Regions from separate parts of the Bacillus sp. PK6-025 genome, predicted to be linked through region 2. Evidence: riboswitches for the same ligand, from Rfam matches in the RefSeq annotation. Region 2 holds a riboswitch; the other holds the start of a gene.
The links. Region 2 has a riboswitch for cyclic di-AMP ahead of M1D67_RS02770 (dicarboxylate/amino acid:cation symporter). Riboswitches for the same ligand answer to the same signal wherever they lie in the genome.
Positions count from the first base shown of each region.

Region 1: another riboswitch for cyclic di-AMP. It lies ahead of kdpF (K(+)-transporting ATPase subunit F); the one in region 2 lies ahead of M1D67_RS02770 (dicarboxylate/amino acid:cation symporter).

Region 1 covers NZ_CP096509.1:2,904,892-2,909,104, forward strand. Annotated here, with positions in the region: gene kdpB (potassium-transporting ATPase subunit KdpB) at 1-503, opposite strand, end outside; gene kdpA (potassium-transporting ATPase subunit KdpA) at 583-2,256, opposite strand; gene kdpF (K(+)-transporting ATPase subunit F) at 2,282-2,359, opposite strand; cyclic di-AMP (ydaO/yuaA leader) riboswitch at 2,584-2,726, opposite strand; gene M1D67_RS14905 (aldo/keto reductase) at 2,979-3,824, opposite strand; gene M1D67_RS14910 (MFS transporter) at 3,855-4,213, opposite strand, start outside.
Region 2 covers NZ_CP096509.1:548,641-552,853, forward strand. Annotated here, with positions in the region: gene gsiB (glucose starvation-inducible protein GsiB) at 1-216, shown strand, start outside; gene M1D67_RS02765 (AI-2E family transporter) at 606-1,646, shown strand; cyclic di-AMP (ydaO/yuaA leader) riboswitch at 1,718-1,859, shown strand; gene M1D67_RS02770 (dicarboxylate/amino acid:cation symporter) at 1,934-3,178, shown strand; gene M1D67_RS02775 (ABC transporter ATP-binding protein) at 3,248-4,174, shown strand; gene M1D67_RS02780 (ABC transporter permease) at 4,167-4,213, shown strand, end outside.

The sequences.
Region 1 (4,213 bases), 2.0 Mb from region 2:
GTGCCTCCCGTAACAGAGCTGAAATCACCGCCTGCTTCCTTTATGACCGGAGCAGACTCTCCCGTGATGGCCGATTCGTCTACTGATGCGAGACCCGCGATGACTTCACCGTCGCCAGGTATCATTTCTCCCTGGGAGACGATGACGATGTCCCCCTTTCTAAGCTCGGCAGACGCTACCTTCTCAATGCGGTCATCCATTACTTTATTGGCCGAAACCCCTTTTTTCGTCTGTTTTAAAGAATCGGCCTGCGCCTTTCCTCTTCCTTCAGCCAGCGCTTCGGCGAAATTCGCGAATAACACGGTGATCAGCAAAATGAAAGAAACCGCCGGATTGAACCAGGGAGCCGCCGTACTGCCGAAAAACCGGGGAAACACGGAAAGCAGAACCGTTATGAAAAATCCAACTTCTACGACAAACATAATCGGATTTTTGATCATAGTTCGCGGATCTAATTTTAAAAAGGCATGTTTGACCGCATCTTTGATGATCGTGTCGTTCATCGTTTGCTTTGTTGTGTGAACGGCATCCGGTGTGGCCTGTTGACTGGAATGATGCAAATCGTTCATGAGTAAAGCCCCCTTATCGTAATGTTAAATATTCTGCGGCCGGTCCCAACACAAGCACCGGAAAGAATGTTAAAGCCCCGACGATCAGGATCGAAGCGATAAAAATCCCGCTGAACAGGCTTGAATCGGTGCGAAATGTTCCGATTGTTTCCGGAACGGTTTGCTTTTTCAAAAGTGACCCCGCAACTGCGAGCAGTGTGACAATTGAGAAATAACGGCCGATAAACATCACAATTCCCGTTGTTATATTCCAAAAAGGCGACGCGTCTCCGAGCCCTTCAAATCCTGAACCGTTATTCGCGGCTGAAGACGTATATTCGTATAAAATCTGGCTGATCCCGTGAAATCCGGGATTTGAAATTGCAGCCTGACCCGCTTGCGTCATGACGGCAAGCGCTGACGCCCCTAAGATTAACAAAGGATGAATCAGCAGAGTAACGGCTAAAAGCTTCATTTCATTTCCTTCAATTTTTTTGCCTAAAAACTCAGGCGTTCTTCCGACCATTAAGCCCGACAGAAAAACCGCAACCATCGCGTATAGAAGCATGTTCATCAATCCGGCGCCTATTCCGCCAAACACCGTGTTCAGCATCATATTAAGCAATGCCAAAAGACCCGTTAGTGGCGTGAGCGTGTCGTGCATCGTATTGACAGCTCCTGTCTCGCTCGCGGTGGTAACCATCGCATAAAAAGCTGAATTCAATGTTCCAAAACGCACTTCCTTACCTTCCATGCTGCCTTCTGTGTGCTCGATTCCGAGCTGATTGATGACGGGATTGCCTTGCGATTCCGCCATGAAAGCTGCCCCGGCTGAAAGCAAAAACAAAAGACCTGCGGATACAAAAAGAATGCGGCCTTGCTTCAGATTCCCAACCATTTTCCCATACGTAAACGGCAGTGAGATGGTAATCAAGAGCATTAATAAAATTTGTATCGCATTGCTCCATCCATTCGGATTTTCAAATGGATGAGAAGAGTTGACGCCAAAATACCCCCCGCCGTTGTTCCCCAGCTCTTTGATGGATAAAAAGGACGCCACCGGCCCCCGAACAATGGACTGCTCACCTCCGCTCACCGTATGGGCTGTCACGGAACCGTCAAGCGTCTGCGGTACGCCTAGGGCGACGAAAACAAGCGACACCACAACTGTGATCGGCAGTAAAATCCGCGTGATCGAACGGACCAAATCGACAAAAAAGTTGCCGAACGGTTTCCCGGCGAGCCCCCGAATCATCGCAACCGCGGCTGCCAGCGCCGTAGCGGGAGCGGCAAACATTAAAAAGGTGATCGCAATCATCTGCGAAAGCATGGACAGACCGCTTTCGCCGCTGTAATGCTGCAAATTTGTATTCGTCATAAAACTGACTGCCGTATTAAAAGCCAGTGTGGGTTCCATTCCCGCGACCTTTTCAGGATTTAAAGGCAGTACACCCTGCAGACGAAAAACGAGATAAACGATGAAAATCATCGCCGTATTCGTGAGTACCAGCGCGGCGGCGTATTTCTTCCACGATTGGTTTTCTCCTTTTACTCCGCCCAGCTCAAGCAGCAAGCGTTCCGCCGGAAGGAAAAACCGGTCGATTTTGGACGGGGCGCCGTCAAATACCTTCGCTATGTAAAGCCCCATTGGTTTGGCTGCCAGCAATGCGGCAAGCAGGATAAAACAGATGGATATGAGCGACGTCATTTCAATACCCCCAATTTGTGTACAATTAAAATTTCTCAGGATTCAATAAAGCATAAGTCAAATAGACAAACATGGCGGCTGCTCCCGCTGCCAATAGCGCCATGGCAATCACTCCTTTCACATTTATGATTGATCAGCGGTTTTCCCCGCCCATCTCAGCAACAGAAACATCATCCCCGCTAAAAATGCGACAATGGCCAGCATCACGATATCCAGCACTCCGCTCACCTCCTTTCATGTTTTTTGCACGAAAAAAAGCCGCAAGAGAACAAACCTCTTACGGCTTTTTTGGGCACAGTTAAGAAACCGTGCTTTATGCACGTTTTTTGGTTCTCTTTAAACGCTTGCGAGGTTAGCTGTCGGATTCAGGTGCAAAGAGTCACCTTACCTTGAAAAGGATTCACCCCAAGTGGCAGCGCCACAAAAAATTGGTTCCCCCGCTTCCAATTGGAATTCAGCGGTTACGTTAATTGGAAATTTTATTCAGTTTTTTGATGAGATTTATATTACGCCCGTTCAATCATCGTGTAAAGTTTCATAAATGATCAAATTTCCTCGTTTATCAATTTTATAACCTTTTTTACACAGTTTATGACTTATTACCTTCTATTTTCTCTTAATATCTCGTTTTCTCTTTCATGTTATGGCCTTTACCTGTGAAAAACGGCGGATAAAAAATGTGTCGAAGCCCCGCTCGGAAATTCGAACGGGGCCGTTTTTTGTTAAAAGTCAAAGTTATCAGGATCAGGACCGACACGGGTGTTTTCATTCAGCCCGTCAATTTGCTTCATTTCCTCGAGGGTCAGTTCAAAATCAAATACGTCCGCGTTTTGGGCAATTCGCTCCGCTTTTGTCGACTTTGGAATGGTGATGACTCCGTTTTGCAAATCCCAGCGTAAAATGACTTGAGCAGGTGTCTTGCCGTGCTTGTCCGCGATATCTTTCAGCAGCGGGTGGCTGAGCAATTGGCCTTGCATCAGCGGCGACCATGCTTGAAGCTGGATGCTGTGCGAACGGCAAAACGCTTGCAGCTCTTTCTGCGTGAGCCGCGGGTGATACTCGACCTGGTCGATCACCGGTTTGACGGCGGCATCTTTCAGCAAGTCTTCCAGATGGTGAACGTGAAAATTGCTGACGCCGATTGCTTTTACGCGCCCTTGTTCATAAAGAGTTTCAAGGGCTTTCCACGCCGCTTTATAGCGCCCTTCAACAGGCCAGTGGATCAGGTATAAATCCAGGTAATCGAGCCCGAGCTTTTCGAGACTCGCTTCGTAGGCTGCAATCGTTTCGTCATAGCCTAAATCGTCATTCCAGACCTTTGATGTTACAAACAAGTCTTCTCTAGAAATTCCGGCTTCTTTCAACCCTTCGCGAATTCCTTGGCCAACCCCTTCTTCATTTCCGTAGATGGCTGCCGTATCGATACTGCGGTAGCCGTGCTTGATTGCCGTTTTTACGGCTTGCACCAGTTCGGGCCCTTCCTCTACTTTAAACACGCCTAGTCCAAACCAGGGCATGTCCGACCCGTTATTCAATGTGATTCGATCTTGCAGATTTTTTGCCGTCATCTAATTGGCCTCCTCATATTTTTGTATACATCATGCGCAGTTTTTCTTTAAAGCTTGATTTTGTTTTTGGTCATTTCGTTCCAGCGCCCTGCTCCAGCCCGTCAGCGCGACGGCGCCGAGCACCATCAAAGCTCCGGCCCATGGAGTGTGAATCAAACCGATCGACTGTGTGATGGCGCCTCCTGTATAAGATCCGATCGCGATCCCGGCGTTGAATGCAGCGATATTGACAGCTGATGCGACATCTACCGCCCCCGGAACAAACCGTTCAGCCAGAATTACCACATAGGACTGGAGCCCGGGGACATTCATAAATGCTAAAAATCCCATCAGCATGATGACGATAAAGCCCGCTGCCTGATAAGGAGCAGCCGCCGTTAAGATGAGAA
Region 2 (4,213 bases):
GGTGAAAAAGGCGGAGAAGCCACAAGCCGTAATCATGACAAAGAATTCTACCAGGAAATCGGTGAAAAGGGCGGAGAAGCCACAAGCAAAAACCATGACAAAGAATTCTACCAGGAGATCGGTCAAAAAGGCGGAGAAGCCACAAGCCGAAACCATGACAAGGAGTTCTATCAAGAAAACGGTGAAAAAGGCGGACGCCAAAGAAGAAGCGGTTAATGTACGGTGAAGAGAGGGGCTGACAAACAGTCCCTCTCAGCGTGTCGACAAACCCTCGCATTCGTTGTCAGGCCTGCGCGTCGGTGCTCACGAATTGCAACATTCGCTCCGCCCCAATGCTCGGCCTTCCTAGACTGCAAGGGTTGAGGGTCACGCTGAAAGGATTTTGTCAATAATCTGGAGGGGCTGAACATCAGCCCCTCCTTTTTTATGGAAGATGCCTGCCGCTGCCGCACGAGCGCTCATATTAAAATATTATTAATTATTGATCTTCTGAAGAGATTTCCGGTCTGTTTTGTTATATAATTTACAGATGATGCATCAAATTGTAATTATAAAAGTTTGAATGCTAAAAGTTAAGGACTAAAGTACTGGTGGGAGTGTACCGAATGGCAGCGTTGATTAAATTTTTTCAGCATCCTGGGGTCAGGCGTTTTTCAGTTTTTGTTGTATTGGCGGGAGTTTTATATCTGTTCCGCAGCATGATGAATCTCATATTGCTCACATTTATCTTTACGTTTTTGATGAACCGTCTGGAAAATGTGATCCGCGGTTTTTTAAACCGCTTTATTAAAGTCAGCCAGAGACTGATTATTTCCTGTTTGTATGCGGCTCTTGCCATCGCGCTTTCGATCGGCGGTGTGGTCTATTACCCCGTGATCGTCACCCAGATTCAGCAGCTGATCAAACAAGGAAAGTATATTGCTTCTCACCCTGACAGCATTCCTTTTCTCGATATGATCACCGGTATGTTCGGCGATATCAATTTGACATCCTATTTGGAAAAAGGTCTTAACTTTATCTATACATATATCACAGATATTAGCGCGTTTGGCCTGCAGGTGGTTATGTCATTGGTTCTCAGCATGTTCTTATTGATCGAAAAAGACAAGGTCTTGAGCTTAATGGATAAATTTAAGACGAGCAAAATAGCCATTTTCTACGAGGAAATTGCTTACTTTGGTAAAAAATTCACGAGAACGTTCGGAAAGGTGCTTGAGGCTCAGTTTATTATCGCCTCCATCAATTGCGCATTGACGACCATTGCCCTCGCGATTATGGGTTTTCCTCAGCTATTCGGCCTTGCTGTCATGGTGTTTTTCCTCGGGCTGGTTCCGGTCGCAGGCGTTGTGCTCTCCCTTATTCCGTTAAGCATTATCGCCTACAGTATCGGCGGAATCGCTTATATCGTATCACTGGTATTGGTCATCATGATCGTCCATGCGATAGAGGCCTATTTCCTCAATCCGAAACTGATGTCCGCCAAGACGGAGCTGCCGATTTTCTTCACGTTTATCGTGCTGATTTTTTCTGAACATTTCATAGGGATTTGGGGTTTAATTATCGGTATTCCGATATTTGTTTTCCTGCTTGATATCCTTGATGTCACAAGTCAAGAGAAAAGCCGAACAGCGGGCACCCGAAAATAGCATATATTTGTAAATCAGAAAATTTGGTTTACATATTTCGAATTTTCAGGTATAACTGTTATATAACGAAATAGCGCCACACGTTTAATCCTTTAGTAGGAGTGGGGGACCCGATCATTTGGGGTGAATTTTTCTGTTCCCGTGCGAACTGAAAGACGGACATCTCTTCGTCCGAACCCGTCAGCTAACCTCATCAACGTGAAGAGAGTCATGTGGAACCAATTTTAATGGTAAAAGCCCATGGGAGATCTCTCATGGGCTTTTTTTGGAAAGGGGAGATATGTTATATGAAGTTAGCAACAAAAATTATTATCGCTCTATTACTCGGTGCAGTCGTCGGTATTATACTGAACGTCACTTCGCCGGATTTATTTAGCAAGCTTAATACATTTTTATTCGGGCCGCTCGGCACGATCTTCCTCAACTTAATTAAAATGCTCGTTGTACCGATTGTTTTCTTTTCTCTCACTTTAGGGGTAGCAGGACTTGGAGATCCAAAGAAACTGGGCAGAATCGGTGCCAAAACGATTTCTTTCTTTTTAGTTACAACGGCAATTGCCATTATTATCGGACTTATTTTAGCGTTGGTCATCAAACCGGGAACCATCGGAACGTATGATACAAGCGCAGCGGAATATTCAGCACAGAAAGCGCCAAGCATTGCCGAAACGCTTTTGAATATCATTCCGACAAACCCGGTTCAGGCAATGGCTGAAGGAAATATGCTGCAAATCATTGCTTTCTCCATTTTGGTCGGTCTCGGAATTACGATGCTCGGCAAAAAAGCGGACGCTCTTCTCAAAGTGGTTGAACAAGGTAACGATCTCATGATGTATCTCGTCAATCTCGTCATGAAGTTCGCACCGTACGGTACGTTCGGCTTGATTGCCGGGGCAATCGGAAGTCAAGGCTGGGACGCCATTAAAGCAATGGGGCTTTATATGATCGTCGTCATTCTGGCGCTGTTCATCCACACCATCGTCACATACGGCTCAGCGATTGCGTTTTTGGCAAAGCGGAACCCGCTCACATTCTTTAAAGATTTTTCAGAGGTTATGCTTGTTGCCTTCAGTACGTCAAGCAGCAACGCGACGCTTCCGGTTTCGATGGATGTCGCTCAAAGAAAGCTGAAAGTGCCAGAGCCGATCTCAAGCTTTGTTCAGCCGCTTGGAGCTACGATCAACATGGATGGCACGGCGATTATGCAAGGGGTAGCGACGGTCTTTATCGCTCAGGTGTACGGCAATGACCTGTCACTGACACAGCTGTTGATGGTTGTTCTCACCGCAGTGCTTGCCAGCATTGGAACAGCGGGTGTTCCGGGTGTCGGACTGATTATGCTCGCCATGGTTCTTCAAACAGTTGGCCTTCCAGTTGAAGGAATTGCGCTAATATTGGGAATTGACCGACTTCTAGACATGATTCGTACGGCTGTCAATACAACAGGTGATGCAGCATGCGCAGTCATCGTCACCGAAACGGAAAAGAAACACGGCAAAATCGAAGCCCCTCATAGTGAAGTGTCCGTGTAACTCAAAAATGATATAATCAAACAGTGCCTTTTCGGCACTGTTTATTTTTTTGGGAAAGAGGAGGGGGCTATGACAAAGCAGCCTGTTTTACATATAGAAAATGTTGATAAAATCATAGACGGCAAAACGATATTGAAGGATATCCGCTTAACGGCGGATGAAGGGGAGATCATCGGCCTGCTTGGACCGAACGGATCAGGAAAAACGACCCTCATCAAATTGATTACCGGGTTAATTAAAATGAAGAGCGGATCAATTGTCATAAACGGCTTTCCGATTGACCGCCAATTTGAAAAAGCGATCCGGTCGGTCGGAGCCATCGTTGAAAATCCAGAATTTTATCCGTATCTGACAGGCTATGAAAATCTGAAACACTATGCAAATATGCACGCTGGAATCGGTCGGGATAGACTGGCGGAAGTGATCAGCAGGGTCGGGCTAGAAGATGCCGCAGAAGACAAGGTCAAAACATACTCGCTCGGAATGAAACAGCGCCTCGGTATTGCCCAGGCGATTCTTCACCGGCCGAAGCTGCTGATTTTGGACGAGCCGACAAACGGATTGGACCCGGCGGGAATGAAAGATTTCCGCGAACACTTGCGTGAGCTTGCCGAAGAAGAAGGAACGGCGATCCTGTTTGCGACCCACTTGCTGAAGGAAGTGGAAGATTTGTGCGATCGGGTCGTCATTCTTCAACAAGGGAAAATCAAATCAACCGTCGTCCTCAATGATGCGGATGAAAAGCAGGAAAAGGCGATGCTGGAGGTACAGCCCTATGACAAAGCGCTTCAGTGGCTGAAAGACCAGGGATACGAAGCCCGCGCCGAAAAAGGTCTCCTCGCCGTAAAGGTGGCGAAAGCGCAAATTCCTGCTTTAAATCAACAGCTTGTCGCCAATGAGATTGACGTCTATTCGATCGCTCCGTTTAAGCAGTCTCTCGAGGATGAATATATGGCGCGGACGAATGGAACGGAAGAGAGGAATACTGATGTTTAAACTGATTCAAAACGAGCATGTTAAATTGCTGAAGCGAAA